Regions from separate parts of the Devosia sp. P3_B2 genome, predicted to be linked through region 2. Evidence: predicted binding sites of a transcription regulator. Region 2 holds the regulator's gene; the other holds the start of a gene.

Region 1 (16,057 bases), on a different contig from region 2:
CGGGCTCCACGGCGACACGCAGCACGTCCCAGATGGTTTTCTGCGCCGCGACGATCGCCTCGTCGGTGACCAGCACCGAGCGGTCGATGAAGCCGGAGAGGGCGAAGCTCAAGTTGCCGATACGGCGGGCGCCGAGGCTGTCGGCGGCGACGCCGCTCACCGGCACGTCGACGGGACGGCCCGCTTCGATGGCGTTGTGCAGCGTCGGCGCGTTCTCCGGCTCGACCCCGATGATACGGACGCGGCCGGCCGCCGCCGCGGCGATGCCACCGATCAAGCCGCCGCCGCCGACAGCGACGAGCAGCGTATCGAGCCCCGGGGCCTGCTCCAGCCATTCGAGCCCGACGGTGCCCTGCCCGCAGAGCGTTTCGAACATGTCGTAGGCGTGGACCTCGAGCAGGTCGTTCTCGAGGGCGAACGCATGGCTCGCCTCGTAGGCATCGATATAGCTGTCGCCGCCGATGGTGATCTCAGCGCCATACTGGAGGATGCGGTTGATCTTGGCCTGTGACGAGATGCGCGGCACGTAGATGTGGGCGGCGATGCCGAGCTTCTGCGCCGCATAGGCCACGGCCGCGCCGTGGTTGCCGCCGGAGGCCGCCACCACGCCGCGCTCGGCGCCGGTGCGGATCAGCAGGTTGGCGAAGGCACCGCGCGCCTTGAACGTGCCCGAGTGCTGCATGAATTCCAGCTTGAGCGAGAACGGCACACCATCCAGCCCGAAATCGGCTGCCGGCGCTTCGATCACCGGAGTGCGCCGGATGTGGGGGCGGATCACCACTTCGGCCGCGCGCACGGCATGGCGATCGGGAGCGGCAGGCGCGACGGTATCGATGGTGGTCATAACGGTCCAGACAAGGTTAGCATCAGTGGAGCCGACGGCTTGCCTAGCGCAAGATGGGGCGACAATGAAAGAGGCCGCACGATGGGGAAGACCAACGCCGAATGGCATCAGGCGCACCGGATGCCGACCAACCCGACCAAGCAGCAGCGGGCCGAATGGCACTACCAGCACGCGCTCAACTGCGGTTGCCGGGCGCTGACGCCGTCGATCACGTCGCTGCTGGTGTCGCAGGGTTATGAAGTGCCGAAGGTACGCGCGGCCGGCGTCGCAGGCTGAGGACTCAATCGAGCGGCGGCGTCTCGCGCTCGGACGGCGTGGGGCCCGGGTTCAAGAGCGGATCGCGCCAGACGGGCATTCCAGGCAACTGCCCTTCCGGCAGTTCCCTGATCGGCTGGTCGGTGTCAGGGAAATCGGGGGACACCTTGTCGGGCGGCTCGGCGGGCGGAAGGGGCTTCTTCGGATCGGTCATGATGTTCTCCTCCTGGTATTAAGGAGGCATCGGCTGATTTGTTCCCGGAGCGGCCCCACGGGTCTCGGCCGGATCGCTTGCGTTCCCCGCCCTTTTCCCCTATAGCCCGCCTCACATTCGTTCGGCCGGGGGCTGAACGGAGGGTTTGTTGTTTCCTCCAAGTGCGACGCTATGCGCTCGCGGGTCGCAACAGATAGGGTTCGCCCGTCCTCCCGTGTTCCCGCTCTTTAGAAGACTGCTTTGGTGCCTTTCCGGCTTCAAAGGGGCTCCGCGCCGAGTGGGATGTGTTGTGAACCAACTTGAAGGAAGGCGCTTATGGCCCTTTACGAACACATTTTCCTGGCTCGCCAGGACGTTTCCCCGACGCAGGTGGAAGAGCTGACGACGGCTTTGACCGAAGTGCTCACCAACGGCGGCGGCAAGGTTACCAAGAACGAGTACTGGGGCCTGAAGTCGCTCTCGTACCGCATCAAGAAGAACCGCAAGGCGCACTACACCCTGCTCAACATCGACGCTCCGCACGCTGCGATCGCCGAGATGGAGCGCCAGATGGGCATCAATGAAGACATCCTGCGCTTCATGACCATCCGCGTCGACGAGCTGGAAGAAGGCCCCTCGGCCATGATGCAGAAGCGCGATCGCGATGACGACCGTGGCGACCGTCCGGGTGGCCCGCGTGGCGACCGTGGTGGTTTCGACCGCGGCGACCGCCGCCCGCGCCGCTTCTAAGAACTGCTCGGGAGTATTCCAGGAAAAGTCGCTAGCGCTTTTCCGGTTCGGAATGCGACCCACTCAAAGGGATAAGCCAAATGGCCATCAAAGACCTGACCACGACCACGGCCCGCCGTCCGTTCCAGCGCCGCCGCAAGACCTGCCCGTTCTCGGGCCCGAACGCGCCGAAGATCGACTACAAGGACGTTCGCCTGCTGCAGCGCTATGTGTCCGAGCGCGGCAAGATCGTCCCCTCCCGCATCACTGCGGTCTCCGCCCTGAAGCAGCGCGAACTGGCCAAGGCCATCAAGCGCGCCCGCTTCATCGGCATCATGCCCTACGCCGTTCAGTAAGAACGGTTCGGGATTGGTTGGGGCTGCCGATCGTCGGCGGCTCCTAACCGTTCACTCGTGAACGGGACAGCATAGGAAAGCATCATGAAAGTCATTCTCCTCGAGCGTATCGGCAAGCACGGCCACATCGGCGACGAAGTGTCGGTGAAGGACGGTTTTGCCCGTAACTTCCTGCTCCCGCAGCAGAAGGCGCTGCGCGCCACCGAAGCCAACCGCAAGCGCTTCGAGCGCGATCGCGCCGACATCGAGAAGCGCAACCAGGAACGCCGCGAGGCCGCTGCCGGCATCGCTTCGGGCCTCAACGGCAAGTCGGTGGTGATCATCCGCCAGGCTGGCGAAACCGGCCAGCTCTACGGCTCGGTGTCGTCGCGCGACGTCGCCGACGCGCTGATCTCGGACGGCTTCACCGTTTCGCGTTCGCAGGTCGACCTTGCGAACCCGATCAAGACGGTCGGCGTTCACACCGTGCCGCTGCACCTGCATGCCGAAGTCGCCGTGACCATCACCGTCAACGTCGCTCGTTCGGAAGACGAAGCCGAGCGTCAGTCGAAGGGTGAAGACCTCACCGCGATCAACTACGACGACGAAGCCAACGAGGCCTTCGCCGCCGGCCAGGCCGAAGTCGGCTCGGCAGCCGCCGAAGCCTTCGGCGACGAAGAGTAAGAACGCCTCACAATCGAATGCGGAAGGCCGGGAGCGATCCCGGCCTTTTTGTTTGTCCGCCGGTCGCTACATCCCCGCCGGACAGGGGCGATCGGCGCGCCGTGTGTCGCAGGCGGAGGCCTTAGCGAGGTAGGCAAGCGCCGGCTGTTCCAGCTCTTTGGTGGAGGCGGCGCGGTAGGCATATTGCACCACATAGAGCGCGTCCGCCCCGGCGATCGCCTTGAGCCACATAGCCTCGGGCTTGCCCGTTCCGGGATTCAGCGGGCAGGCATAGTGCCAGAGCGCGAACGCGAAGCCGTTCGTTTCCCCGGTATCGAGCTTGCTCACCGAACTACCCTGGCAGGCGCCCTGCCAGTTCTGGCCCAGGTTGCGGGCGAAGGCGCCCGGGTCGGCGTCGTCTGCGTCGTGCAGGATTTGCACGGTCACCATCGTCGACCAATTTTCGACGGTTTCGCCCCTGGGAACGAACTCCATCATGTCCATCGTCCCCTGACGAGTCTGGAACCCGATCTCAAATCCCTCCGGCAGGTTTGTCAGCAGGTTCTCGGCGCTGAGTTGCGCCTGAACGGGTGCAGCCGCGAGTGCCAACCCCGCGGCCACTGCCAAGACTGATAGTACATGACCCAGTCGCATCGACTTCCCCTCCAACAGCCCGTTGGTAGGATGCTCGACGGCATCCGCCGCGGCAAGTCTATGCTGCCCCGACGCCCATGCGCGCCAGTAGCCGGTCCTTGCGGATGAACTGGTGGTAGAGCGCCGCGACGATGTGCAGCGCCAGCAGCCCCAGCATCAGTTTGGAGCCGATGCCGTGGACCGTCCGGGGCAGCACCGTCTCGAGATCCGGCAGCACGGCGCTGCCGAGGATCGCCGGGAGTGCGCCCGAGAGCACGATGGTGGCGATGCCGCTCGCGGCGGATTCCAGCACGATCGCGTAGAGCGCGATGTGTACCGCCTTTGCCATCCATTGCTGCCAGGCCGGCTGATCAGCCGGCAACGCCGGGCGGCGGTCGGCGGCCAGCCACCAGACGATGCGCAGGAGAGTGAGGAGCAGCGCCCCTACCCCCAGCGGAATGTGCGCGCGCAGCAGCGCGAGCTTGGCTGCGGGATCGGTCTGGCCCGCGGCCAGCAGGCCGGTCACGAACAGCATGAGGATCAGCAGCGCCGTCAGCCAGTGGATGGCGACGGCAATCGAACCGTAGCGGTTGGCAGTGCTTTTGACCGACATCGAAATCTCCTTGCGTCGGGCTCCCATCCGCAGTTACATAGCACACTATACAACTGCATAGCAAGCTATTCAAATGACCTATGTTCGCGAGACCTCTGCTGGCTATCTCACCAATTGGGCGGCGCGGCTGTTCGCCAAGGCGATCGAGCGACGACTGGAGGGCGGCAATTCCGGACCGATGCCGGTGTTCTTCGCCCTGCAGGACGGGCGCGCGATGACGCAGAAGGCCCTCGCCCAGATGGCCGCGGTGGAGCAGCCGACCATGGCCAACACCCTTGCCCGGATGGAACGGGACGGACTGGTGAGGCGCACGCCGGACCCCAATGATCGCCGCAGCGCCCAGGTGTCGCTAACCCCGCTCGGCCTCGAGCGTGCAAAAGCTGCTTTCGTCAGCGCTGTGGAAGTGAACCAGCTTGCGACAGCGGCCCTGACGCCCGAAGAGCGGCCCCTGTTCTACGACATGCTGCGCCGGATAATCGCGACGCTGGACAAGGACGGCGACTCGGCCGCCTGAGGGACGCGCCGATTTGCAATGCGTGCGGCTTGGCGCCGCCTTGGTTTCCCCCGCTTTCAACACTAACCACAGGCATCGCGGTAGTGACCCGATTCGGTCACCGCTGCGTCACATTTGATACTCGTCGCGGCGTCTGCCGCTGGTAAAGCAAACCTTAACGAGCGGGGGAGTATCCGAGTCGCTATGGCCGACAACAACGTGCATCGCCTGCGTCCGGAAGACGAAAAGGGCTTCCGCCTCGCCCCCCACAATGTGGAGGCGGAGCAGGCTTTGCTGGGTGCAATCCTCGTCAACAACGAGGCGTTCTACCGGGTCAGCGACTTCCTCGTGCCCGAACATTTCTACGAGCCGATCCACCGCACCATCTACGAAGTGCTGGCCAAGATCATCCGCGCCGGCAAGACCGCAACGCCCGTCACTGCCAAGACCTATCTCGGCGAGCAACTGACCGCTGAGATGACCATGCCGCAGTACTTGGCGCGACTGGCGGCGGAAGCCACCACGGTCATCAACGCCGCCGATTATGGCCAGTCGATCTACGATCTCGCCATCCGCCGCAACCTGATCCAGATCGGCGAGGAGATGGTGCAGGTCGCCTACGACTCCGATGTCGACGCGACGGCCAACAAGCAGATCGAGGAAGCCGAAAAGCAGCTCTTCGATCTTGCCGAGAAGGGCCGCTACGACGGCGGCTTCCAGAGTTTTTCGCAGGCGCTGACCGAAGCCATCAAGATGGCCGGCGAAGCCTACGGCCGCGACGGCACGCTGTCGGGCACCGCTACCGGCCTTACCGATCTCGACCGGCTGATGGGCGGCTTGCAGCGCAGCGACTTGATCATCCTCGCGGCGCGTCCTGCGATGGGCAAGACCTCGCTCGCCACCAACATCGCCTTCCATGTCGCCAAGAGCTTCAAGGGCGAAGTGCTGGCCGACGGGCATACCAAGACCGTCGATGGCGGCCATGTCGGCTTCTTCAGCCTCGAAATGAGCGCCGAGCAGCTGGCCACCCGTATTCTCGCCGAGCAGGCCGAAATCTCGTCGTCCGACATTCGCCGCGGCAACATCCACGAGAGCCAGTTCAACCGACTGGTCGACACCTCGAACCTGATGGCGCAGGTGCCGCTCTATATCGACGACACCGGCGGTATCTCGGTGGCACAGCTCGCCGCTCGGGCCCGGCGCCTCAAGCGCCAGAAGGGCCTCGACCTGCTGATCGTCGACTACTTGCAGCTGCTTTCGGGCTCGTCGAAGAAATCGAGCGAGAACCGCGTGCAGGAACTCACGGAAATCACCACCACGCTTAAAGCGCTGGCCAAGGAACTCGAAGTGCCGATCATCGCGCTCAGCCAGCTGAGCCGACAGGTCGAAAATCGCGACGACAAGCATCCGCAACTTTCGGATCTGCGCGAATCCGGCTCTATCGAGCAGGACGCCGACGTGGTGCTGTTCGTTTATCGCGAGGAGTACTACCTCAAGAACAAGGAGCCCAAGGAGGGCTCGCCGGAACATCTGGCGTGGCAGGGCGAAATGGAAAAAGTGCATGGCCGCGCCGAAGTGATCATCGGCAAGCAGCGTCACGGCCCGACGGGCACCGTGCAGGTCAGCTTCGAGGCGCAATACACGCGCTTTGGCAACCTGGCGCGCGCCGACTACCTGCCCGAGAGGATGGAATAGTGATGGCGGCACCGGCCATTGCGACCGGTTACGGCGGGCGGCTGACGGTCGACCTGGGTGCGCTGAAGCGCAACTGGCAGGCGCTCGACAAGGTGAGCCGCGGGGCACTGACCGGTGCCGTGGTGAAGGCCGATGCCTATGGCACCGGCATCGCCCAAGCCTCGCGCGCCTTCTATGAGGCCGGCGCGCGCTTTTTCTTTGCTGCCACCCCTGATGAGGGCATCGCCGTCCGCGCTGCCCTCCCCGAGGACAGCCACATCTTCATCCTCGACGGGCTGTTTCCCGGCTCGGCGCCGCTCTATGTGGGCGAGCGGCTGATGCCGTGCCTCGCTTCGATCCCCATGCTCGAGGAATGGCTGCAGGCTTGCGTCGCCTCGAACCAGGCGCTGCCGGCGGCCCTGCATTTCGACACCGGCATCAACCGGCTCGGCTTCCGGCTCAACGAAACCTCGATCGTCAAGCGGCTGGTCGACTCGATCGGCTATGCGCCGCAGATGATCATGAGCCATCTCGCCTGCGCCGATACCCCGGCGCACGAGAAGAACCGCACGCAGCTGGCGCTGTTCACCTCGGTGATGGCGCAGTTCCCCGGCATTCCGGCATCGCTCAGCAACTCGGCCGGGCTGATGAGCAACCGCGACAACCATTTCCAGATGGTCCGCCCGGGCATCGCGCTCTATGGCGGCCGCGCCGTTGCCGGCCGGCGCAACCCGATGGCGCCGGTGGTGACACTCGAGGCGCCGATCCTGATGACCAAGGACGTGAAGACCGGTGAGACGGTCGGCTATGGCGCGCTGCAGACCATGTCGCGCGACAGCCGCCTCGCCATCGTGGCGCTGGGCTATGCCGATGGCTTCTTCCGCTCGCTCAGCTCATCCAACAATCACCGCGGCACGCATGTGGTGATCCGCGGCCAGGCCTGCCCCGTAGTCGGCCGCGTCTCGATGGATATGATCGGCGTCGATATCACCGACCTGCCGCAGCCGCCCGCGCCCGGCGAGATGGCTGAAATCATCGGCAAGCAGGTGACGGTGGACGACCACGCCGACGCCGGCAACACCATCGGCTACGAAGTGCTGACCAGCCTCAAGGGGCGCTACACCCGGCAATACACGGAAAGCGCCGCGCCGACGGCGTGATTGCGGCTAGTCGTCCACCACCAAGGCGTTGAGCGGACCTGCCATGATGCCGCCCTCCACCGGCAGGTTGACGCCGGTGATCCAGGACGCATCGGCCGAAGCGAGAAAGGCAACCGCCGCGGCGACGTCTGCCGGCTCGCCGACGCGACCAAGCGGGTACATGCGCGCGAGCTTTCCGAGGTCTTCCTCCCGGCCGATCCAGTTGCGGGTGCGGATGGTACCTGGTGAGACCACGTTGAAGCGCAGTCCGTGCCGCCCGTAGCGGACGGCGAGGTTCTTGGTCAGGATCTCCAGCCCTGCCTTGGCGGCGGAGTAGGCGTATCCGCCGACGGCGACGTTGCCGTTGATCGATCCGATCGTGACGACGTTGCTTCCTGGCCCGGCCGCGATCAGGCTCGGCAGGGCCGCGCGGATGCAGCGGACCACTCCGGTCAGGTTCACGTCCATCTTGCGGTCCCAGAGCTCGTCGGCGATCTCGCCAAACACCGGCTCGTCCCAGTCGCCGCCGGCGGTGTTGACCAGCACGTTGAGATGACCGAGCCGCGCGACGGCGTCAGCGAACGACGCCTCGACGGATGCAGTGTCGGTCACATCGCAGGTCGTAGCGAATGCCCTGCCGCCGGTCGCCACGATCTCCCCGGCGACCTCCTCGGCCGCTATTGCGTCGATGTCCGAGACCGCGATCGATCCGCCTTCGGCCGCCAGGCGGAGCGCAATCGCGCGGCCGATGCCGTGCCCTGCACCGGTGATATAGATCGCCTGCCGATCGAACCGCATTCGATGGTCCCCTGGTCCTCGTATCGACGGGCACCTTAACGGGTGTCGCTCGTTGCAGACCAAGCGAAAATCCGGGCGGCACTACGCTGGACGCGCAGCGCCCTCGGCCTGATCGGTCTCGACGACGCGAATATCGGCCGCGCGAAGCTTCTCGAGCACCTGCACCTGCCCGATCAGCGGCCAGGTGTCGAAACCCAGCAGTTCCAGCGGTCGCCACAGGGAGACGCCGCCGGCGATGGCGAGGCTCTCGCTCACGACCAGGCGGATGTACTCGGGCAGGAACGACATATAGCCGACGGTCGTCGAGAGCAGCACGCAGACGGCCAGCAGCACGAGGCCGATGCGCAGGGCCTCGAACCCCGAGCGACGCAGCATCTTGAGCTGCCACCGGCTCTCCTCGATCTGCTCGTCGCAATATCCCCGGATGGCCAGCCGGACGCTCTCGCCATCCGCGGGGCCAGGCATGGCGAGGGTTACTCTTGGTGGCGGATCGTGCCGGCGGAGGCCGAGATCCTCGACTTCCTCGATCAGCCACTGGATGCCCGGGATTCGAGAGTATCTCCCCTCGTATGGCGCTATCGCCGGCGCCTCGAAGAGGTCGGCCTGCCGCCTGAGCCGCACGGAGATATCTGGAGAATCCATCCGCACCACCATTGATCACGGCGAAGCGTAGGTCGGCGACCTTGTGGGGAGGTTTCGGCGAACGGCGTAAATTCAAGCGAGTTTGGTCGGCGCCGACGGGGTAAGTCCAGCCCCGTCGGCGCCTGCTGCATCTAGCCGACGGGCGGGCCGAACCAGGTCGTGAGCGCCTCGGCAAGGCCTTGCCGGCCTCCCTCGCCCACCCAGGCGACGTAGCCATCGGGCCGAACCAGCACGGCGGTGGGAGCGCTGACCGCCCCAAGCACCGGCAACTCCCACGTCCCCGAGTAACTGGCGTCGACCAGTTGGACCCGATCGGCCCATGGCGTGATGTCCAGGTCGCCGGGCGTGCCGAAGTTCAGGAGTGCTGGCCTCGCGCCATGCAGCAGGCTGAACATGCGCCGCGGCCCGTCGGCGGTGACGATATCGAGGTCGGGCACGCGACGGCCGAGCAGGGGATGGCCCTCGCCGAGGTCGTAGTGAATCCCCAGCCCCGTCAGCATTCCGGCGAAGCGCAGCCGCGGCTCCTCCATGCCGAGCAGTTCGGCCATGGTGTCACGCACCGCCTTCGTCCGATCGTCCTCACGGCGCAGCGCGACCGAGGCCATGGTGTGCTGCAGCACGCGTGCACCCACCGGGTGACGTTCGGCGTGATAGGTGTCGAGCAGGGTTTCGGGCGAGGTCGCCTTGATCACCTGGGCCAGCTTCCATCCGAGATTGAGCGCATCCTGCACGCCGGTCTGGAGACCCTGTCCACCATCGGGCGGATGAATGTGCGCGGCATCGCCCGCGACCAATACCCGTCCCTTCCGGTAGGAAGCGGCCTGCCGGGCCGCATCGGTGAACCGGCTGATCGAGGTGGGACTGTGGATCCCGTAATCGGTGCCATAGACGGCAATGAGCGCCTCCTTGAGATCGCCCAGGGTCGGCTCACCCGCCTCCCCCAGCTGCCGCTCGGTCACCATGACGCCGACCGGCCCTTCATCCGCATAGACGATCTTTCCATCGCGGATCTGGTAGTTCACCCGGCCGATGGAGTGGAGGCCGATGGCATCGCGGCGGATGCCCCATTCCGGCGGCAGCTCGGCAAGCTCGGCCTGCGCAATCAGATTGCTGACGGTGGGATCCGATCCGGGGAATTCGATGCCCGCCGCCTTGCGCACGACACTGCGCCCGCCGTCGCAGCCCACGAGATAATCCGCCCGCAGCGACCGGCCATCGCTGAGCGCGACGTCCACGCCGGTGTCGTCCTGCGTGCAGCCGGTCACCTCGACGCCGCGATAGCTCGTCACCGCCAGCTCGGCGACCCAGCCGCCGAGGATCCGCTCGATGTGCTTCTGCCAAAGCCCGAGCGTGTAGGGGTGGCGCGTCGGGAAGCCGCTGATGTCGAGCATGACCCCGGCAAACCCGGTCACCTGCACCTTCTGTCCCTCGGCGAGGAACCGCTCGACAATGCCGCGCTGATCCAGCACCTCGAGTGTCCGGGCGTGCAGCCCCCCTGCCCGCGAACCAAGCACATCCTGGTCCAGGCGCCGCTCGACGATGGCGACATCGACGCCGGCCAGCGCCAGTTCACCCGCCAGCATCATCCCCGTCGGACCGCCTCCGGCGATTACCGCTGCGTGCTGTGTCATCCCTCGCTCCTGTTGCTTTGGCCAAGGGCTGCGGAACTTACGCAGAAGTCGACGATTGCCAACGCTTGAACTGAACTCATTTCACCCCAGATAAGGATTACCGGGCCGGCTGCGTTCGCCCGATGAACTCGCGCATGAGCGAGGCGGCAGATCGGGCGCCACGACGTAAGCCTCCCTCACCAACGAGGGATGACGTCGCGAAAGCGCCGAGGTCGGAAATCCGTGCAGGAGCAGCACGGCGGGCATCAAGGCCTATGTTCCTGTTTTGTTCTTGACTCGCGTTTTGCCTCAATGGTTCCCTGCTTCTCCCTAAACGGAGGACCATGAGATGACCGATCTGCCGCAGCTGTCGATGTTTGCCAGCGAAACCCGGCCGTTCAAATCCATCAAGGTGCCACCGCGGCAGGGCCGCGACCCGGTGTTTTTCGCTGTGTTGGTGGGCGGCAGGCTGCGGCCGGCGCTGCAGGCCATCGTCACCGACCAGCAGCGGCTGCACGGCATCTCGGCCGGGCTGCTGCCGGCGACGACGCTTCACATTTCGCTGGTCGGCGTCGGCTTCTACCAGGAGCTGTCGGGCCCGGATCTCGCGACCGCAATGTCGACCGGCGACTCGATCGGCTTCACGCCGTTCGACATCGCCTTGACCAAATTGATGAGCTTCAAACGCCGCGTCGGCGCGCCACCGATGGTGCTGACGCCCGGATCAGATACGCCACTGGTCGACCTGTCACGCCTGCTGCGCTGGGGCATGCTTGAGCGCGGCTTCGAGGCCCGCTCGGACCCGAGCGAGGCCTTCCACCTCACCCTCCTGTACGACCGCGTCAGCGCCCCCGAAACGGTGCTCGAACACCCGCCAACCCTGCGCGTCGAGGGCTTCGCGCTGGTGCGGAGCTTCTATGGACAAGGCCGATATGAGGTAATCGGAGAGTGGCCAAGGGCCGACCGCGACACGGCAACGGTTGCTCGCCCCTGATCACTCCCGATTCCTCGACCGGCACCACAGGTGCCGAACACTCGATGCGGCACCTCCCCCTCTGACGGGGGAGGATGGCTGGAGGTGAGCGGCGCCACGACGCCGAGATTTTTGAAGATCGCGACCCCGCTCGACCACCGCGCATCCGGAAGCCGCTGGCTGTCGGATGTCTCGGCACCATCGTTCACTCTTCGTTCTTGCCTTCGCGCCGATACTCCGCTACCTCTCATCGCCTATCGGGGCATCTCATGGCGCGTACCAAAACCTCCTATGTCTGCCAGGCCTGCGGCGCGGCAACCACACGCTGGCAGGGGCGGTGCGAAGCGTGCGGCGAGTGGAACACCATCGTCGAGGAGATCGTCGATTCCGGTGTCGGCGCCGGGCCGAAATCGGCAGTTGCCGGCGGGCGCCCGATTGCGCTGCTGCCGCTGGCCGGTGAAACCGAGACGGCGGCACGCGTCGTCACCGGCATCGGTGAGCTCGATCGGGTCACCGGCGGCGGCTTCGTGATGGGCTCCGCGGTCCTCGTTGGTGGCGACCCGGGCATCGGCAAATCCACGCTGCTGCTGCAGGCTGCCGCGGCGATGGCCGAGCGCGGCCGGCGCGTCGTCTACGTCTCTGGCGAAGAAGCAGTGGCGCAGATTCGGCTCCGCGCGCAGCGGCTAGGGCTGGGCGATCGCGAAGTGCTGCTGGCGTCCGAAACCAATGTCGAGATCATCCTCGCCACGCTGCAGAACGGCCCTGCCCCCGACCTCGTAATCATCGATTCGATCCAGACGCTGTGGACCGACCGGGTCGAGAGCGCGCCCGGCACGGTCACGCAGGTGCGCACCTCGGCGCAGGCGCTGACGCGCTTTGCCAAGAAATCCGGCGCCGCCGTCGTGCTGGTCGGCCATGTCACCAAAGACGGGCAGATCGCCGGTCCGCGCGTCGTCGAGCACCTGGTCGACGCGGTGCTGTATTTCGAGGGCGATGCCAGCCACACCTTCCGCATCCTGCGCGGCATGAAGAATCGCTACGGCGCTACCGACGAGATCGGGGTGTTCGAGATGTCGACGCTTGGCCTGCGCGAAGTCGCCAACCCGTCCGCCCTATTCCTCGACCAGCGCGACAAGGACGCGGCAGGCTCCGCAGTGTTCGCCGGCATGGAGGGGACGCGCCCGGTGCTGTGCGAAATCCAGGCGCTGGTCTCGCCCTCGCCGCTCGGCACACCACGCCGTGCCGTCATCGGCTGGGACTCGTCGCGGCTGTCGATGGTGCTCGCCGTTCTCGAAACGCGCTGCGGTGTGCGGATCGGCGCCAACGATATCTATCTCAATGTCGCGGGCGGGCTGAAGATCAACGAAACCGCGGCTGACCTTGCGGTGGCGGCGGCGCTGATTTCCTCGCTCACCGGCTCGCCCCTGCCCTCGAGCAATGTCTATTTCGGCGAGATCTCGCTGGCCGGCGGCGTGCGGCCGGTGGCGCATGCGGCGCAGCGGCTGCGCGAGGCGCAAAAGCTCGGGTTTCAAGGCGCGGTGACCGGCCGGCTGGGCAAGGGCGACGTGCCCAACGGCATCGCCGTGGGCGAATATGCCGAGCTTGCCGAGCTCATCGGACGCATCGCCGCTCGCGGCCAGAAGCAGGCGGCGGAGTAGCGGTTTGGCCACGCTTCCTGCTTTCCGTGAAGATCGGCTATGCGGCGCTTCCTCGACGCTTGGCTTTGCCACGATTAGCGGTTACACGGGATTTTGAAGCGGGTCGCACGGGCGGATTTTCTACATGTTGACTGCATTTGACGTCGGCATCGGCGTTCTCGTCCTGATCTCGGCGATCCTGGCTACGGCCCGTGGCTTCACGCGGGAAGTGCTGTCGCTCGCCACCTGGGCGGGCTCCGCGGCCATCGCCGCCTATGCCTATTTCAACCACAAGGAAATCGCGCGCGGCTACATCGCCGAGCCGATCGTGGCCGACATCGTGACGGTGCTCGGCACCTTCATCGTGGCGCTGATCATCCTCCATCTCATCACCATGCGGATCGCCGATTTCGTCGTCGACAGCCGTATCGGGCCGCTCGATCGCACGCTGGGCTTCATCTTCGGCGTCGCCCGCGGCGTGCTGATCGCGGTCATCGTGGTGATCTTCGGGCTGTGGCTGATGCCGTCGAACCTGCCGTCCTGGGCGGCCGAATCGCGCTCGCTCCCGATCCTCAAGAATTTCGGCGATAGCCTCATCAGCCTGTTGCCGCCCGACCTCGAAAAGCAGGTCACCGATATCCTGCAGCGTGGCGCCGGCGGCGGCACAGGCGATGACACCTCGCCCGACGATGTGCCGACGCCCGATGCCGACGTGCCCAATGAAGAGGGCACGGATCAGCTGGAAAACGACGCGCCGCTCGAGCCGCCCGCCGATGGGGCTGCGACCAACACCTGATGAATTTCGGGTGAGCGCATTGCATATCTGTGACCGGGGCCGCATTTGCGGTCCCGTCTTCTTTGGCCCGCTCTGAACCCGAGGTGCCCACTTGACCCAAAACGCCAAGCCGATCGCGGAATGGGACCATGATACGCTACGCGAGGAGTGCGGCGTGTTCGGCATCCTCGGCCATCCGGAAGCCGCCACGCTTACCGCGCTCGGGCTCCATGCCCTGCAGCATCGCGGCCAGGAAGCAGCTGGTATCGTCAGCTTCGACGGCAAGCAGTTCCACTCCGAACGCCAGTTGGGCCTCGTCGGCGATCACTTCACCGATCCCGCGACCGTCGGCCGCCTCCCCGGCCACCTTGCCATGGGTCATGTGCGCTACTCGACCACCGGCGAAACGATCCTCCGCAACGTGCAGCCGCTATTCGCCGAACTGGAAGTCGGCGGCATCGCCATCGCCCATAACGGCAACTTCACCAACGGCCTGACGCTGCGCCGCCAGCTGATCGCGCAGGGCGCTATCTGCCAGTCGACCTCGGACACGGAGGTGGTACTCCACCTCATTGCCCGTTCGAAGAAGGCCGCCTCGTCCGACCGCTTCGTCGATGCGCTGATGCACCTCGAAGGCGCCTTCTCGCTTGTCGCTATGACCCGCACCAAGCTGATCGGGGCTCGCGATGCCAACGGCATCCGCCCGCTGGTCCTCGGCGATCTCGACGGCAAGCCGATCTTTGCGTCCGAGACCTGCGCGCTCGATATCATCGGCGCCAAGTTCGTGCGCGATGTCGAGAACGGCGAGGTGGTGATCTGCGAAATCCAGCCGGATGGCCGCATCACCATCGACTCGGTGAAGCCGTTCGCGCCCAAGCCCGAGCGGATTTGCCTGTTCGAATATGTCTACTTCGCCCGGCCGGACTCCATCGTCGCCGGCCGCCCGGTCTATTCGGCGCGCAAGCGCATGGGCATCAACCTCGCCAAGGAAGCGCCGGTCGAGGCCGACGTGGTGGTGCCGGTGCCCGATGGCGGCACCCCCGCAGCGATCGGCTTTGCGCAGGCGAGCGGCATCCCGTTCGAGCTCGGCATCATCCGCAACCACTATGTGGGCCGCACCTTCATCGAGCCGACGCAGTCGATCCGCGCCTTCGGCGTCAAGCTCAAGCACTCGGCCAACCGCGCCGAGATCGAGGGCAAGCGCGTCGTGCTGATCGACGATTCGATCGTGCGCGGCACCACCTCGGTGAAGATCGTGCAGATGATCCGCGAAGCCGGCGCCAAGGAAGTGCACATCCGCGTCGCCAGCCCGATGATCTTTCACTCGGACTATTACGGCATCGACACGCCGGATCCGGAGAACCTGCTTGCCAACCAGCACCCCGACCTCGAGTCGATGTGCCGGTTCATCGGCGCGGACTCGCTGGCGTTCCTCTCGATCGATGGGCTCTACGACGCGGTCGGCGGGGTGAAGCGCAATCCGCTCAGCCCGCAGTTCACCGACCACCACTTCACCGGCGACTACCCGACCATGCTCACCGACCTCAACGGCCGCAGCAAGAACGACCCCAAGACGCTGTCGCTGATGAAGGAAGCGAGCTGAGGCCTTCTACAAGGCCCATGTGTCTCGTTTGCTGATCCAGTCCTAAAGATCCCCCACCCCTGTCCCCTCCCCGCAAGGGGGGAGGGGACGCCTACACTGACATCGGTGTTTTGGTCTTCCTCCCCCTTGCGGGGAGGGGACAGGGGTGGGGGGCTCTTGCCGCACTGGCTTGACGGGACCATCCGCCGCACCGCCGCCGGAAATTCTACTTTCGCCACGACGCCCCTGTGTTTAGAACCGCGCCGAAGCCAACGGAACCCGCACGCATGACCACCAACTCCCTCGCCGGCAAGATCGTCCTCGTCACCGGCGCGTCGCGGGGTATCGGCTATCATGCGGCGCTCGAGGCGGGACGGCGCGGCGCGCACGTGATCGCGGTGGCGCGCACGGTGGGTGGGCTCGAAGAACTCGACGACGAGATCCAGAAGGCCGGCAGCTCGACAACGCT
Region 2 (16,057 bases):
CTCGGTGCTGAACCAGACCGTTGCCAACGAGATCTTCAACGGCGGGCCGACGCATTTCGGCTCGGCCATCAACGGCGACGGCGACCACGTGGTGTTCCAGGTGGTCGAAGTGAATGCCGGCGTCGCCGAGGCCCCGGCCGACATCAAGAAGTATGTCGAGGAGTCGGGACGCGACGCCCTGTACGCCGACTTCCTGACCGGGTTGAAGTCCGAGGCCGGCATGCGGATCAACGATCAGGTGCTCAGGCAGCTTACCGACACCGGCGCCCTGAAATGACCACTGACGACCAGTTTGGGGCCTTCGCTTCCGGCTACGACGCTGGTCGCGCTCAGATCGTCTTCCGCCGCGTCGTGGCGGATCTGGAGACGCCGATCGGCGCCTACCTGAAGCTCGCCGAGGGGCGGAAGAATACGTTCCTCCTCGAAAGCGTGCAGGACGGCGCGACGGTCGGCCGCTACTCGATGATCGGGTTCGACCCGGACATCATCCTGAAGGTCGAGAAAGGCCAGGCGAGCATCAACCGCAACGCCGGGTTGACGCCGGACGCTTTCGTGCCGGTCAGCGAGCCGCCGCTCGATGTGCTGCGCTCTCTGGTGGCCGAGAGTCAGGCGGAAGTGCCGCCGGGCCTGCCGTCCACTGCAGCCGGCATCTACGGCTATCTCGGCTATGACATGGTGCGCCTTATGGAGGTGCTGCCGGATCGTCACGAGGACCCGCTGGGGTTCCCGGAAGCGATCCTGATGCGACCGACCGTGCTGGCCGTATTCGACACGCTGAAGGACGAGCTCTATCTCACCGCGCCGGTCTACATCCGCCCCGGGGTGACGGCCAAGCAGGCCTGGGAGGGCGCGCAGAGCCGGATCGACGATGCCGTCGGCCGAATGGGGCGCACCCTGCCCTACACCTCGACGCCGCCGGATATCGACTCGATCGCCGTGAAGTCCAACACCTCGGTCGCCGAGTACGCGCGGATGGTCGAGGACGCTAAGGAGTACATCCGGGCCGGCGACATCTTCCAGGTGGTGCTGAGCCAGCGCTTCGAGGCGGAGTTCACGCTGCCGCCGACGGCGCTCTATCGCGCGCTGCGCCGCACCAACCCTTCGCCCTACATGTACATGCTGGATTTCGGCGATTTCGCCGTCGCGGGCTCGAGCCCGGAAATCCTGGTGAAGGTCGAAAACGGCAAGGTCAACATCCGGCCGATCGCCGGCACCCGCAAGCGCGGCGCCACCCCGACGCGCGACAAGGAACTGGCTGACGAACTTCTGAGCGATCCAAAGGAACTGGCCGAACACCTGATGCTGCTGGACCTCGGCCGCAACGATGTCGGCCGGGTCGCCAAGATCGGTAGCGTCGAGGTTACGGACAAGTTCTTCCTCGAGTACTACTCGCACGTCATGCACATCGTCTCGAACGTCGTTGGTGACCTCGACCCGAAGCACGATTTCGTCGACGCGTTGGCTGCAGGCTTCCCGGCGGGCACCGTGTCGGGTGCGCCGAAGGTGCGGGCGATGGAGATCATCGACGAGCTGGAGAAATCGCGCCGCGGCATCTATGGCGGCTGCGTCGGCTACTTCGGTGCAGATGGAACGATGGACACTTGCATCGTGCTGCGCACGGCGATCGTCTCGAACGGCAAGATCTACGTGCAGGCCGGTGCGGGCATCGTCGCCGACAGCAAGGCCGAGCTCGAGCAGCTCGAGTGCGAGAACAAGGCCCGTGCCCTGTTCAGCGCGGCCGAAGAGGCGCTCCGCTACGCCGGCGAAGCGCGGGTGGGCCAATGAGCAATCTACGATGGCGGGGGCAGCTCTGATTCTGACATTTCCGCTTTCGCGGGAATGACCCGGTGTTTTACATAACGTCCGAGCCTGGAACCTGAGACATGCGCCTCCTCGTCATCGATAACTACGACAGCTTCACCTACAACCTCGTCCACTTCCTGGGCGAGTTGGGCGGCGAGTCCGAGGTGTGGCGGAACGACAAGATCACCCTCGATCAAATCGACGCGCTGGCGCCTGAGGCCATCGTGCTGTCACCGGGCCCGGCAACGCCTGACACGGCCGGCATCTGCCTCAGCCTGATCGACCGGTTTGCCCCGACGACACCGATCCTCGGCGTGTGCCTCGGGCACCAGGCGCTTGGCCAGGCGATGGGTGGCGAGGTGATCCGCGCGCCACACCTGATGCATGGCAAGACGTCGAAGATCAATCACAGCGGCAAGGGCCTGTTCCGCGGCCTCAATTCCGGCTTTGAGGCGACGCGCTACCACTCGCTGATCGTCAGGCCGGAAAGCCTGCCCGACGTGCTCGAGGTTACGGCGTCCACCGATGATGGACTGATCATGGGCATGCAGCACCGGCGCTATCCGAGCCACGGCGTGCAGTTCCACCCCGAGAGCATCGCGTCGGAGAACGGGCACGCGATCCTGCAGAATTTCCTCAACATCGCCCGCGACTTCAACCTCAGGAAGGCCGCGTGATGGACATCAAGGGGGCTCTGAACAAGATCGCGTCGCGCCAGGATCTGACAGGCGAAGAGATGCGCTCGGTGATGACCACGATCATGGATGGCGAGGCGACTCCCAGCCAGATCGGCGCGTTCCTGATGGGGATGCGGGTCAAGGGCGAGACGGTAGGCGAGATCGCCGCGGCCGTGTCGATCCTGCGCGACAAGATGGTGCCGGTGGCGGTCGATGCGCCGGACAGCATCATCGACATCGTCGGCACCGGCGGCGACGGCGCAGAAACGCTGAACATCTCGACCGCGACCTCGATCGTCGTGGCGGGCGCGGGCGTTCCGGTGGCCAAGCACGGCAACCGCGCGCTGAGCTCGAGGTCGGGAGCCTCGGATGTGCTGCAGGCGCTCGGGATCAAGACCGATATCGGGCCGGACAAGATCAGCCAGTGCATCCGCGAAGCCAGCATCGGCTTCATGTTCGCGCCGGCGCACCACCCGGCGATGAAGCATGTCGGCCCCACTCGCATGGAGATGGGCACTCGCACCATGTTCAACCTGCTGGGGCCGCAGTCCAACCCGGCCGGTGCTCGGCGCTACATGCTCGGCGTCTACGACAAGAAGTGGGTCGAGCCGGTCGCCGCTGCTCTGCTCGCAAATCGCGCCATCTCAGCCTGGGTCGTGCATGGCGCCGATGGCATCGATGAACTCTCGACCACCGGCCCCAGCTTCGTCGCCTCGATCAAGGGCGGCGACCTTCGCAGTTTCGAGATCACGCCGGAGGACGCAGGCCTGCCGCGCGCCACCATGGCGGACCTGAAGGGCGCCGATCCGGCCTACAACGCGTCGCGCCTGCGCGGGCTGCTGGATGGCGTCAAAGACCCCTACCGCGACATCGTGCTGCTCAACGCCGCTGCCGCCTTCATCGTCGCGGGTCGCGCCGACACGCTGAAGCTGGGTGCCGACCTCGCCGCCCGCGAGATCGACTCCGGCCGCGCCAAGGCCACCCTCGACAAACTCATCTCCGTTTCGAACAGCTGATCCATGTCCGACATCCTCTCGCAGATCGAAGTCTACAAACGTGAGGAGATCGCCGCGGCGAAGACCCTCCGGCCATGGAACGAAGTGGTGGCCGAAGCGCATGACGCGCCGCCGGTCCGCCGTTTCCTCTCGGCGCTGAAGAAGAAGCGCGCCGACAACCAGTTTGCGCTGATCGCCGAGGTGAAGAAGGCCAGCCCATCCAAGGGTCTGATCCGTCCGGACTTCAACCCGGCGGAGATCGCCCGGGCCTACGAATTGGGCGGCGCTTCTTGCCTCTCAGTTCTCACGGATCGTCCGAGCTTCCAGGGTGCTCCGGGCTACCTGATCGAAGCTCGCAACGCCACGAAGCTCCCGGTGCTGCGCAAGGATTTTCTGTTCGAGACCTACCAGGTGGCCGAGAGCCGCGCCTGGGGTGCCGACTGCATCCTCATCATCCTCGCCGCGGTGAGCGACGACACGGCCCGCTACCTGCTCGACGCCGCCGAGGAGTGGCGGATGGACGCGCTGGTGGAAGTGCACGACCAGATCGAGCTCGACCGCGCGCTGGGGCTCAATGCCGAGTTCATCGGGATCAACAACCGGAACCTCCGCACCTTCGAAACCACGCTCAACACCTCGGTGACCCTCGCCGGCGGCGTGCCGCAGGGCGTGCACCTTGTCTCCGAGAGCGGGGTCAACACGCATGCCGATCTGGTGCGGCTCGAGCAGGCGGGCATCGGGACCTTCCTCGTCGGCGAGAGTCTGATGCGGCAGGACGACGTCACTGCCGCGACCATCAAGCTGCTGCGCGGCTGATATGGCGCTCACCCACCTCAACCAGCGGGGGGAAGCGCGTATCGTCGATATCGGCGACAAGGCGGTAACGCGTCGACGGGCCGTTGCGACCGCGCGCCTCGAGGCCAAGCCAGAGACGGTGGCTCTCATCCTCGGTGGTGAGTTGAAGAAGGGCGACGCCCTGGCGGTGGCCCGCGTTGCCGGCATTATGGCGGCCAAGAAGACCTCCGAGCTGATCCCGCTCTGCCACCCGATCCCGCTGACCAAGGTGAGCGTCGAGATCGAGGGCGATGGCCCTGCCCTGCTGATCACCGCAACCGCCGAGACGACGGCGCAGACTGGCGTCGAGATGGAAGCGATGACGGCCGCATCGGTCGCGGCACTGACGCTCTACGACATGGCCAAGTCGCATGACCGCGGTATGCGGATCGCTTCGGTACAGCTGGAGGAAAAGTCGGGCGGTAAGTCGGGTGATTTCCACCGATGATGCCGGTCGACGAGGCCATCGAGCGGATCTTCAAGAAGCTGCCGGTGCTCGGCAGCGAGAGCGTGCCGCTTGCCCGGGCGCATCGCCGGGTGCTGACTCAGCCACTGGTTGCGCGGCACAGCCAGCCGCCTTTCGACGCCAGCGCCATGGATGGCTACGCTGTACGCGCCGCCGAAGTCGTTCCCGGCAGGCCACTGAAGCTCGCAGGCACATCGCAGGCCGGGGCGCGCTTCGTCGGCATGATGGAGCACGGCCAGTGCGTTCGCATCTTCACCGGCGCACCGCTGCCGATCGGCGCCGATGCGGTGATCATGCAGGAAGAAGCGACGGCTAAAGGCAACCAGATCAGCTTCGCGAAGACGCCGCCCGTCGGCCAGAGCGTCCGCAAGCAGGGTTTTGACTTCAAGCGCGGCGCTGAGCTGCTGCCGGCAGGTGTTGCTCTCACCCCGGCCATGCTGAACCTTGCGGCCTCGGCCAACCATCCCAGCCTGACCGTGAACCGGCGCCCGAAGATTGCGGTGCTGGCGACCGGCGACGAATTGGTAGCCCCAGGTGGCGTGCTCGGGCCGGACCAGATCATCGCCTCGAACTCGTATGGACTGATCCCGCTGCTGGCGCCTTGGGCTGACCAGGTGATTGATCTCGGCATCGTCGCCGACGACAGGCCCAAGCTCGAGGCAGCGCTGCTCGGCGCGTTCGACCAGGGTGTCGACATGCTGGTGACCACTGGCGGCGCCAGCGTCGGCGAGCGCGACTATGTGCAGGAAGTGCTGCGTGACCTGGGCGTCGAGCTGGATTTCTGGAAGCTCAGGATGCGTCCTGGCAAGCCGCTGATGTTCGGCACGCGCGGCAAGACGCTGGTGTTCGGACTACCCGGCAATCCAGTGTCGGCGCTGGTGACGGCGACGGTGATCCTGAAGCCGGCGCTGCGCGCCATGACGGGCCACATCGATCCGTTCTGGCCGCGCATCGGCGTACCCACCCTGCTCGGCCTGCCGGCGAACGGCCCGCGCCGCCACTACATGCGCGCTAGTCTCAGCCGTAACGACATCGGGTACATGCAGGTCGAGCCCATCTTCGAGACCGACTCCAGCCACTCGATGTCCTTGGCGCTCGCCGATGCGCTGATCGTGGTGCCCGAGGAATCGCCCGGCGTCCCGCCCGGCGAGATTGTCGATGTCATCCCGCTTAGCTGGGGCTAGCTTATCGGCCGATTGACCGGAACTGTTCCGGCTTGATGCCGAGGGCCTCAAGGTCGCGAGCCCTCGGGCTGCGGCTTTCGTGGGTGGCCGCGGCGGCGGCATTGGCTGCACCAAACAGCGTGAAGAAGTCGCGAAGCAGACTGGATTTGCGGGTCATCGGAAGCGCCTTTCGTTGCCCCTGATGTGGGAAGCGTCGCCTGCCTTCGGCAGAGGGGCCGAGGGCAGGCAAGCCATGCGCATGACGCAGGCATCAGTCCCCGTCGGACGCCACCTCCGCCAACACCTGGCCCTTGCCGCGCACCCTGAGGATCAGCGGCACGATCAGCGCCAGGGCGGCCAGCGTCAGCAGCGTCGCCGAGATCGGCGAGGTGAGCAGCACCATCACGTCGCCCTGCGAGATAGCGAGCGCCCGTCGCAACTGCTGCTCGGCCATCGGACCGAGGATCAGTCCGACGACGACCGGCGCGATCGGGAAGTGGAAAAGGCGAAGGCCGTACCCGAGGAGGCCGAAGGCCAGCAGCATGCCGAGTTCGAACACCGACGGGTTGGCACCGATGGTACCGAGCGTCGCGAACAGCAGGATGCCGGCATAGAGCCACGGTTTCGGGATGGTCAGCAGCTTCACCCACAGCCCGATCAGCGGCAGGTTGAGGACGATCAGCATCAGATTGGCGATCAACAGGCTGGCGATCAGGCCCCAGACCAACTGCGGGTTCGAAGTGAACAGTAGCGGGCCGGGCTGCAGGCCATACTGCTGGAAGCCGGCGAGCATGATCGCCGCGGTCGCCGAGGTCGGCAGGCCCAGGGTCAGCAGCGGCACGAGCGTTCCGGCGGCGGACGCGTTGTTGGCGGCCTCGGGGCCGGCGACGCCTTCGATGGCGCCGTTACCGAACTCCTCGGGGTGCTTGGAGAGCTTCTTTTCGGCGGCGTAGGAAAAGAACGTGCCGATCTCGGCGCCGCCGGCCGGCATGGCGCCAATGGGGAAGCCGATGATCGTGCCGCGCAGCCATGGCTTCCACGAGCGCGACCAGTCCTTGGCGCTCATCCACAGCGAGCCACGCACCGGCTCCACCGTCTCGGGCGCCCGCTTGCCCTGCGCGGCGACGAACAGCGTCTCGCCGATGGCGAACATGGCGACGGCCAGTGTCGTGACTTCGACGCCGTCGAGCAGGTCGGGGATGCCGAAGCTCAGTCGCGCTTGGCCGGTCTGCAGGTCGATGCCGATGATGCCGAGCGTCAGGCCGATGAACAGCGAGGTCAGCCCGCGCAGGGCGGAATCGCCGAAGGCCGCCGACACCGTGACGAAGGCCAGCACCATCAGTGCGAAATACTCACGCGGCCCGAAGGCGAGCGCGAACTTCACCACCCACGGAGCGAGGAACGCCAGCGCAATGGTGGCGATGAGCCCGGCGACGAACGAGCCAATCGCGGCGGTAGCGAGGGCGGGGCCGCCCCTGCCCGCCTTGGCCATCTTGTTGCCCTCGAGCGCCGTGACGATCGAGGCGCTCTCGCCGGGTGTGTTCAGCAGGATCGACGTGGTCGAGCCGCCATACATGCCGCCATAGTAGATGCCGGCGAACATGATCAGCGAGCCGGCCGGATCGAGCTTGTACGTCACCGGCAGCAGCAGCGCGACCGTGGTTGCGGGGCCGATGCCGGGCAGTACGCCGACCGCGGTACCGAGCGTTACACCGACCAGCGCGTACAGCAGGTTGATCGGCTGCACGGCCACTGCGAGGCCCTGCCAGAGCAGCATGAACGTATCCATCAGGCAAAGCTCCGGAAGAAGCCGAGAATGCTGGTAACGACCAGCGTGACGAACTGCACCAGCGTCTGCAGGACACCAGTCAGCGCCGCCTCGAGCGGGCCAGCCGGCAGGGTCAGCGACAACCCGCGGGCAAAGATCAGCCAGACGACGCCGGCGATCAGGATGCCGGCGGGAATGGAGAACCACAGCCGCCGCGCGCCGAAGCCGCGCGCCGTCATCCCGAACAGGATGCCGGTGGCGATCGAGAAGCCGGTGAACTTGATCAGCACCATCTGTGCCACTAGCCCGCCGACGATCCACAGTACCGGCGCGATATCCTGCTCGTCGCGCTCCGGGAAGCTATGCCGATACGCCGCAATGACGGTGGAGACGGCAAGGACGGCGAGACAGAAGGCGATCACATAGGGAATGGTCTGAGGGCCGATGCGGGCGTAGGCGCCGCCGCTGCCCAGCCGCGAGGCATCCCACGCGACCAGCAGCGCGAGAGCCAGCAGACCCGCAGCGATGACCAGCGCCGCCCAGTCCGGGCGGCGCTGCTTGTTTGCCTGAGCCATGGGCTCGATCATTGCACGAGACCGACGTCCTTGAGAATTGCCTCGGTGGAGGCGATCTCGGTGGCCAGCTGGGTCTTGAACGCGTCGGCAGGGAGGTAGGTGTTGTTCCAGCCCTTGGTATCGAGGATCTTCTTCCACGATTCCGAGTTCACCATCTTCTCGATGTCGGCGCCAATGGCAGTCGTCTGCTCGGCACTGAGGCCGGGACCAGCCCACACGCCGCGCCAGTTCTGCACGACGAGATCGACGCCGCCTTCCTTGAAGGTCGGGCCGTTGATGATCGCCACCTTCTCAGGCGCCGATACACCGATGACGCGCAGCGCGCCGGCCTCGACCTGCGACTGGAACTCGCCATAGCCGGAGATGCCGACCGTCACCTGGTTGCCGAGCACTGCGGCGAGCGCTTCACCACCGCCCGAGAAGGCGACGTAGTTCACCAACTTCGGATCAACGCCGACGGTCTTGGCGAACAAGCCCGCCGTGATGTGGTCGGTGCCACCGGCCGAACCACCGGCCCACGACACCGCGCCCGGATCGGCTTTCAGCTTGGCGACAAGATCGGCCAGCGTCTGGATATCGGACGCTGCCGGCACCACGATCACTTCGTACTCGCCGGTCAGCCGCGCGATGGGGGTCACCGCATCGAGCGTCACCGGCGCCTTGTTGGTAAGGATGGCGCCGACCATCACGTAGCCGCCGACGATCAGCTTTGACGGATTGCCATTGGCTTCCTGCACGAACTGAGCCAGCCCGATGGTGCCGCCGGCGCCGGGCACATTGGTAACCTGGACGTTGCCGGAGATGCCTTCGGCAGTCATCGCCTCCTGCATCGAGCGGGCGGTCTGGTCCCAGCCGCCGCCAGGCGCGGCAGGCGCCATGATCGAGTAGTCGGCGGCAAACGCCGCTGTGGGCAGCGCCAGGGCGCCGGCCAGCAGGGCAGTCGCTACGAGATGCTTCATTTGTTGTCCTCCATTGCGGTCGAAGCGTTGCCGACCGGCGTTATCTCAACCTGGGGGGAATGCCCCGCGATGAAACACCGCGGGCTGCCGCGCGGTTGCGGCAGCGCTGATCAAAACTGCGGGGTCCTCCCAGACTCCTCAGCCGGGCGCTCTTACGCCTCGGCTAGCGTGGACCAGACCACACGAAGCTGTCGCGAACCTGTCGCGGCCTATTGGATGCTGAGCGCGTCGTTCCAGCGCCGGATCAGCCGGGCGCGTTTCACCTGGTCGAGATAGACCATCAGCCCGGGGCTCACCGGCACGGGCCGCAACTGGTTGCCGAGCGCCTGCTGCATGGCATTGGCGGTGTTGTCGCCGGTGACGTTGGGGTTGAGCGCGGCGATCTGCAGCTGCTGCGCCATGATCGTCTGCCCCTCGGCCGACATGAAGAACGCCAGGTAGCGGCGGCCGAGATCGGGGTTGGCCGCGGCCTTCGGCACCAGCCCGATGCGGGAGGTGACGATGGTGTAGTCGGCGGGGAGGATGATGCCGAGATCGGGGTTTCGCGCCGCGGCCTCGGCGGCGTAGGAGCCAAGAATGTTGTAGCCGAAGACGAACCGGCCATCGGCCACGCGATCAACGATCGCCGAGGTGGTCGAGTAGAGTTTTACGCCGGCCGCGCCCATGGCCCCGACAAGCGTCCAGAGGTCGGAATACTGCTCCTGGTCGCGCGAAAAGAACATGAAGCCGACGCCGGATCGCTCGATGTCGTAAGTGCCGATCCGGCCGTGGATCGTGTCCGCATTGGCCTTGAGGTACTGGATCAGCTCCGCCCGCGTCGAGGGTGGCTTCGATCCGGCAAAGCTCGGCTTGTGGTAGATGAACACAGCCGGCTCATAGGTCAGCGCGTAGGCCGTGTTGCGCCAGTTGGCCCAGCGCGGCCAACTGGCTGACAGCGGCAGGCTGCTCTCCTGCGCATAACCGTCGTTCGCGAGCTTGACCTGCAGGTCCATCGACGAGGAGAACGCGAAATCTGCGGTGGGCGCACCGGCATCGGTCTCGGCCACCACGCGATCGTAGATGTCGACGGTCTGCAGGTCCTCATAGGCCACTGCGATGTCGCGGTTGGCGGCCTGGAACGCCGCGATCATCGGCCGCGCCAGCGGCTCGTCGAGCGACGAGTAGACCGTGACAGTCCGGTTGCCGACCGCATCGTCGAGCGCCGGATAGACCTTCGCCTCCTGGGCGAAGGTGGGCGTTGCGACGAGGACGAGAATGGCGAGAAGTCGGAGCATTTCCGGACCATGCCCGCTCCCCTGCCCGCTCCACAAGGGCTATGGGCAACGCCGCGCCGTCAAACTACCGTGCGGTCGGGGAGCCAATGATGCGCATCATGGTGGTCGAAGACAACCGGACCCTGGCCGACGGCCTTGCCGTCGTCCTGCGGGTCGCCGGCTACGCGGTGGATGTCGTTCATGACGGCATCTCCGCCGATGCCGTGCTGTCGACGGAAACATTCGATCTCGTCGTGCTCGACCTCAGCCTGCCCGAAATGGACGGGCTCGACGTCCTGCGCCGCATGCGGGCCCGTCGCAACGCCTCCTCCGTACTGATCCTCACCGCTCGCGGCGCCCTCGACGAGCGGGTGCGCGGCCTCGACCTCGGTGCCGACGATTACATGACCAAGCCGTTCGAAGTGTCCGAGCTGGAAGCGCGCATCCGCGTGCTGCTGCGCCGGCAAGCCGGGCTGCACAACTCGAGCATCGCCTTCGGCAGCATCGAGCTCGACACCGTGTCGCGCACCCTCTCGGCGTTTGGGCAGACCCTCGACATGCCGGCGCGCGAACTCAGCGTGCTTGAGACCCTGCTGCGCAAGGCCGGCAAGGTGGTCGCCAAGCAATCGATCATTGAATCGCTGGCCGCCTTCGACGATGACCTCAGCGAGAACGCCGTGGAACAGTACATCTCGCGCCTGCGCCGCCGCCTCGCTCCCTATGCGCTCACCGTGCGGGTCGCCCGCGGCCTCGGCTATTACCTCGATCGGATCGCCGACTGATGGTGCGCCCCTACTCGCTGCGCCGGCGTCTGCTGCTGTGGCTGATGGTTGCGCTAATTGCCGTCGCCACGCTCGCGGTGGTCGATACCTGGCGCGAGGCTAGGGACACCGCAACCTCACTCTCAGACCGCGTCCTCGCCGGCTCCGTCCTCGCCATCGCCGAGCGGGTGATCGTCACCGAGGATGGCGAGCTCGAGGTCGACGTACCCTATGTCGCGTTGGAGATGCTGACTTCGGCGGCGCAGGACCGGGTTTTCTACCGCGTCGACGGTCCGGAGGGCTTCATCACGGGCTACCAGACCCTGCCGACCTCTGATGCAGCGACGGCCGACATCGCCTATTCGGACGCCAGCTTCCGTGGTGAGCCGATCCGCGTGGCGGTGCTGCGACGCGCGGCATCCTCCGGCGTCAGCGCCATCCCGTTCACGGTCACCGTCGCCGAGACCACCATCGCCCGCACGCAGTTGACCCAGACCCTGCTCCTCCGCTCTGCCATTCGCCTTGCGCTGCTCATCCTCTCCGCCGCGGTGATCCTCTGGCTGGCCGTCGGTTTCTCGCTCGCCCCGCTCTACCGCCTCCGCGATGCCATCTCGCGGCGGGCCCTCGATGACCTCAGCCCCATCGAACAGGAGGTTCCCCGCGAGGTGCAGGGCCTAGTCGACACGATCAACTCGTTCATGACGCGGCTGTCGTCAGCTCTCGATGCCCTGCGCCATTTCACCGGCAATGCCAGCCATCAGCTCCGCACGCCGCTCACCATCATCCGCACTCAGTTGGCGCTGGCGCTCCGCGCCGATAGCCCTGCCGCGGCACGGGAGGCGGCCCGCACCGCCGACGCCGCGGTGGTGCACGCCGAGCGCGTCCTCGCGCAACTGCTGCTCCTCGCCAGGATCGACGAGGCTGCGTCCGATCGGCTGCAGTTCCAGGTTGTCGATCTGTTCGAGCTCGCCCGGGAGCGCACAGGCGACTATGTCGTCCGCGCCCATGCCGCCGACATCGATCTTGGCCTCGAGGGCGAAGGACCGGCGCTGGTCCGCGGCGACCCGATGCTGCTCGGTGAACTGCTGAGCAACCTCATCGAGAACGCCATCGCCTATGCTGGACCCGACGCCGAAGCGACGGTTCGCGTCGCCACAGGGGACCGCGTGGTGCTGCTGCAGGTAGCCGACACCGGCAAGGGCGTCGCCGCCGAGCAGTTGGCGGCAGTGCGCAAGCGCTTCAGCCGCGGTAACAGCGACAAGCCCGGAGCTGGCCTCGGGCTGCCCATAGTCGAAGAGATCGCGGGTCTGCTCGGTGGCGAACTGACGGTCGCATCGCAGCCTGGCAAAGGCTTCAGCGTGCAGCTTACCCTACCCGCCGAGCCGCAATAATCCGGCGGTGGCGCGCGTCGACCGATGCGCCGGCACGCGCCAGTGTATCCCGTAGTCAGTGCACGGGGATCATCAGGTGGGCATAGGGAGTGTTGGGCCACATCACATAGGGCTGGGTGTGGTCGGGATGCTCTTCCTTGGGATAGCCGGCCAGCATCTCGTCTGCGACGTTGAAGATCATGACGTGCGGCCCGTCGACCATCCACTCGTGGCCGGCGGGCGGCGCCGTCGCGAACGGATCCATGTTGTCGGGCGCCGACTCGCCCTGCAGCATGTAGCCGAAACCGACCACGCCCTCGGGTGGGTCCTTCTTCTCGCTATATGCCGTCAACCACGCCATGCCTCCGGCGTCGACGCATATTGGATCATTGGTGGGCGAAGCCAGGTTGTCCGGCATGCAGGTAAAGCCGTTCGTTCCCTCCTTGAGCGTCTTCATCTGCATCTGAGCATCGAAGTTCACGACCGTGGCATTCTGGCCCACCGCCACCGGCGCTGCCGACAGCGCGTTGGCGACCAATTCCGCATCGGTCATTTCGGCCGCCACGGTGGGGCTGAGCAATATCCCCAAAATCATTGCGGATATGGCATAACGGCTTGATTTCATAGACATGTTTTCCTCCTCAGAAACAGTCCAGTTCACTGGCCCGTGGAAACGAGCACAGCTCCAGCTGAGAAGGTTGGGTGTGCGGGTTCGACACGCCAATCTCTCGACGGTATGCCCTGGTGGACAGCAGGTCAACGAAACGCAAGGCCCCGACGTCGAGAGGATTTCGCGGCCACTTTCGGCGCGCCAGGGGCGCCATCGTAACGCAATATTCATCGTCCGATTGCAGAACATAACTGGAACACGTATAACACGTTCAGTCTTTGTTCCGATTCTGCTCACGGGGCCGCCATGCTGACGCGCAAGCAACACGAACTTCTGATGTTCATCCACGAGCGGATGAAAGAATCCGGCATCCCACCGTCGTTCGACGAGATGAAGGATGCGCTCGATCTTCGCAGCAAGTCGGGCATCCACCGGCTGATCACTGCGCTCGAGGAGCGCGGCTTCATCCGGCGCCTGCCCAACCGGGCCCGGGCGCTCGAGGTGATCAAACTGCCGGACTCGATGAATCCATCGCTCGGCGGCCGCAAGGCGCGCTTCGAGCCGAGCGTCATCGAGGGCAATCTTGGCCGGGTCGCGACCCCGCCGGCACGCCCAGCGGCTCAGGTGGCCAACGCCGACGCCTACCGCGCGGTCACCGTCCCGGTGATGGGCCGGATCGCCGCCGGCACTCCGATCGAGGCCATCCAGACCCATAGCCATTCCATCATGGTGCCGCCCGAGATGCTCGGTGCGGGTGAACACTATGCTCTGGAAGTGCGCGGCGATTCGATGATCGATGCCGGGATTTTCGATGGCGACACCGTGCTCATCAAGAAGCAGGACGCCGCTTCGACCGGTGAGATCGTCGTCGCCCTCGTAGATGACGAGGAGGCGACGCTGAAGCGGCTGCGCCGTCGCGGCAACTCGGTAGCGCTCGAGGCCGCCAACCCGGCCTACGAAACCCGCATCTTCCCGCCCGACCGGGTGAAGGTGCAGGGCCGCCTGGTTGGCCTGCTCCGCAAATACTGAACTCCTGACCTGCCGCCAATCGGGTCTCCGGGCCGGCTGCCTCAGCCGGCCCTTTTTCTTATGAATCCGGACGCTGCGGTCAACAATTGCACTAGGGCCGGGCTGGCAAAGACGTTACGTTCCGCGCCGCTGGCAGCAAGTGGCGCATCGGATCTGAAGCGCCGCCTGCGAGCGGCTTTCGCGATCATACCAGGAGAGTGGACCACCTTCCCGATTGCGATGTAGCGGCATGGCTTGATGCGCGGCAAACTGGCGGCGCAAGGGAGAGGGTTTTGGCAGGACAGGTCGAATGGGTCGCCGTCGATTGGGGCACCTCCAATCTGCGGGCATGGGGAATAGATTCCGCCGGTGAGATCGCCTTCTCCCGCTCGTCGCCGGACGGCATGGGTCGTCTCAGCCGCGAGCAATATCCGGATGTGCTGACCTCGCTGCTCAACGGCGTCGCCGATGACGTCGAGGACGTACTGATCTGCGGCATGGCCGGCGCGCGGCAGGGCTGGATCGAGGCCCCCTATCTCGACGCCCCCGCCGAACTCGGTCGCATAGCTGCCGGCGCCGTTGCGCCCGATATGCCAGGCCCACACAACCCGCGCATCCTGCCCGGCGTCTGCCTCCGCGATCTGGGTGCGGAGGACGTGATGCGCGGCGAGGAAACCCAATTGCTTGGGCTCTCGGCACTGATCCCCAACTTCTCCGGCCTCGCGGTTATGCCAGGCACCCACAGCAAGTGGGCGCTGCTCTCCGGCACCAAGCTGGAACGCTTCTCCAGCGCCATGACCGGCGAGATATTCGAGCTGCTGCGCACCCACTCGGTGCTGCGCCATTCGCTCGGTGGCGAGCTCGAGGGCGAGGATCGCGATGTCGGCTTCGCTGCCGGTCTCGACCAAGGGCTCGAGCGGCCCCAGCGCTTGACCGCGACGCTGTTCAAGGTCCGCGCCGGCTCCCTGCTGTCGGGCCGCAGCCCGGCATGGTGTGCCGGTTTCCTCTCGGGCCTGTTGATCGGCGCCGAGATCGGGGGCCAGCGCGACTGGATCGGCGAGGCGGAGATTCCGCTGGTCGGCAGTGTCGGCCTTTGCGGGTTGTACCAGATGGGCTTTGAACGGCTCGGCGCCCGGACCCGCATCGTCGATGCGACCGACGCCACCCTCGCCGGACTCAAGGCAGCAAGACAGGCATAGAAGTTCATGGACCACCGCCACATCATCGCGATCCTTCGCGGCATCACGCCTCCCGAAACCCTCGAAGTTTGCGACGCCCTCGTGCTCGCCGGCATCACCATGATCGAGGTCCCACTCAATTCGCCCGAAGCGCTGCGCTCGATCGAAGACGTCGCCAAGGCCTTCGACAGTCGCGCCCTGGTCGGTGCGGGCACGGTGCTGAACCGCGCCGATGTCGACGCGGTCGCCGATGCGGGCGGCCGGTTCGTTGTGTCGCCGGACACCAACCCGGCGGTCATCGGCGCCACCATCGAGCGCGGCATGACCTCGTATCCGGGCGTGTTCTCGCCCACCGACGCGTTCACCGCCATCCGCTCCGGCGCCACGGGCCTGAAGTTCTTCCCCGCCGAAGTGCTTGGCCCCAAGGGCATCAAGGCGATGAAGGCGGTGCTGCCGCCGGCTATCCCGCTCTACGCCGTCGGAGGCGCCAACCCCGACAATTTCGCCGAGTACTTTGCGGCCGGCTGCGCCGGCTTCGGGCTCGGCACCTACATTTTCAAGCCCGGCATGTCGGCCGCCGATGTGGCATCGCGCGCCACCACCGCCGTCGCCGCCTATGATCAGGGAAGACCACGAT

Evidence for each region. Region 2 encodes LexA, which represses DNA repair genes until DNA is damaged. Its sites were predicted from a motif close to TGTTCNNNNTGTGTTCNG; they were not measured.
Region 1: a site for LexA is predicted at 10,898-10,915, ahead of AC1DV8_RS13980 (2'-5' RNA ligase family protein). Genes of this name have one in related genera too.

What each region holds. Positions count from the first base shown of each region.
Region 1 is NZ_JBFUGO010000009.1:18,139-34,195, reverse strand. It holds gene AC1DV8_RS14050 (threonine/serine dehydratase) at 1-844, opposite strand, end outside; gene AC1DV8_RS14045 (hypothetical protein) at 926-1,120, shown strand; gene AC1DV8_RS14040 (hypothetical protein) at 1,125-1,313, opposite strand; gene rpsF (30S ribosomal protein S6) at 1,629-2,042, shown strand; gene rpsR (30S ribosomal protein S18) at 2,123-2,377, shown strand; gene rplI (50S ribosomal protein L9) at 2,462-3,040, shown strand; gene AC1DV8_RS14020 (hypothetical protein) at 3,107-3,673, opposite strand; gene AC1DV8_RS14015 (cytochrome b) at 3,732-4,265, opposite strand; gene AC1DV8_RS14010 (MarR family winged helix-turn-helix transcriptional regulator) at 4,339-4,779, shown strand; gene AC1DV8_RS14005 (replicative DNA helicase) at 4,963-6,453, shown strand; gene alr (alanine racemase) at 6,456-7,592, shown strand; gene AC1DV8_RS13995 (SDR family NAD(P)-dependent oxidoreductase) at 7,599-8,369, opposite strand; gene AC1DV8_RS13990 (hypothetical protein) at 8,451-9,011, opposite strand; gene AC1DV8_RS13985 (FAD-dependent monooxygenase) at 9,143-10,642, opposite strand; gene AC1DV8_RS13980 (2'-5' RNA ligase family protein) at 10,971-11,615, shown strand; gene radA (DNA repair protein RadA) at 11,864-13,252, shown strand; gene AC1DV8_RS13970 (CvpA family protein) at 13,377-14,027, shown strand; gene purF (amidophosphoribosyltransferase) at 14,119-15,609, shown strand; gene AC1DV8_RS13960 (SDR family NAD(P)-dependent oxidoreductase) at 15,876-16,057, shown strand, end outside.
Region 2 is NZ_JBFUGO010000010.1:21,311-37,367, reverse strand. It holds gene AC1DV8_RS15055 (peptidylprolyl isomerase) at 1-277, shown strand, start outside; gene trpE (anthranilate synthase component I) at 274-1,785, shown strand; gene AC1DV8_RS15045 (anthranilate synthase component II) at 1,884-2,480, shown strand; gene trpD (anthranilate phosphoribosyltransferase) at 2,477-3,496, shown strand; gene trpC (indole-3-glycerol phosphate synthase TrpC) at 3,500-4,291, shown strand; gene moaC (cyclic pyranopterin monophosphate synthase MoaC) at 4,293-4,757, shown strand; gene AC1DV8_RS15025 (molybdopterin molybdotransferase MoeA) at 4,754-5,959, shown strand; gene AC1DV8_RS15020 (hypothetical protein) at 5,961-6,116, opposite strand; gene AC1DV8_RS15015 (tripartite tricarboxylate transporter permease) at 6,210-7,727, opposite strand; gene AC1DV8_RS15010 (tripartite tricarboxylate transporter TctB family protein) at 7,727-8,281, opposite strand; gene AC1DV8_RS15005 (Bug family tripartite tricarboxylate transporter substrate binding protein) at 8,290-9,240, opposite strand; gene AC1DV8_RS15000 (ABC transporter substrate-binding protein) at 9,450-10,514, opposite strand; gene AC1DV8_RS14995 (response regulator) at 10,604-11,275, shown strand; gene AC1DV8_RS14990 (sensor histidine kinase) at 11,275-12,645, shown strand; gene AC1DV8_RS14985 (hypothetical protein) at 12,701-13,255, opposite strand; gene lexA (transcriptional repressor LexA) at 13,541-14,263, shown strand; gene AC1DV8_RS14975 (2-dehydro-3-deoxygalactonokinase) at 14,536-15,441, shown strand; gene AC1DV8_RS14970 (2-dehydro-3-deoxy-6-phosphogalactonate aldolase) at 15,448-16,057, shown strand, end outside; gene AC1DV8_RS14965 (SMP-30/gluconolactonase/LRE family protein) at 16,056-16,057, shown strand, end outside.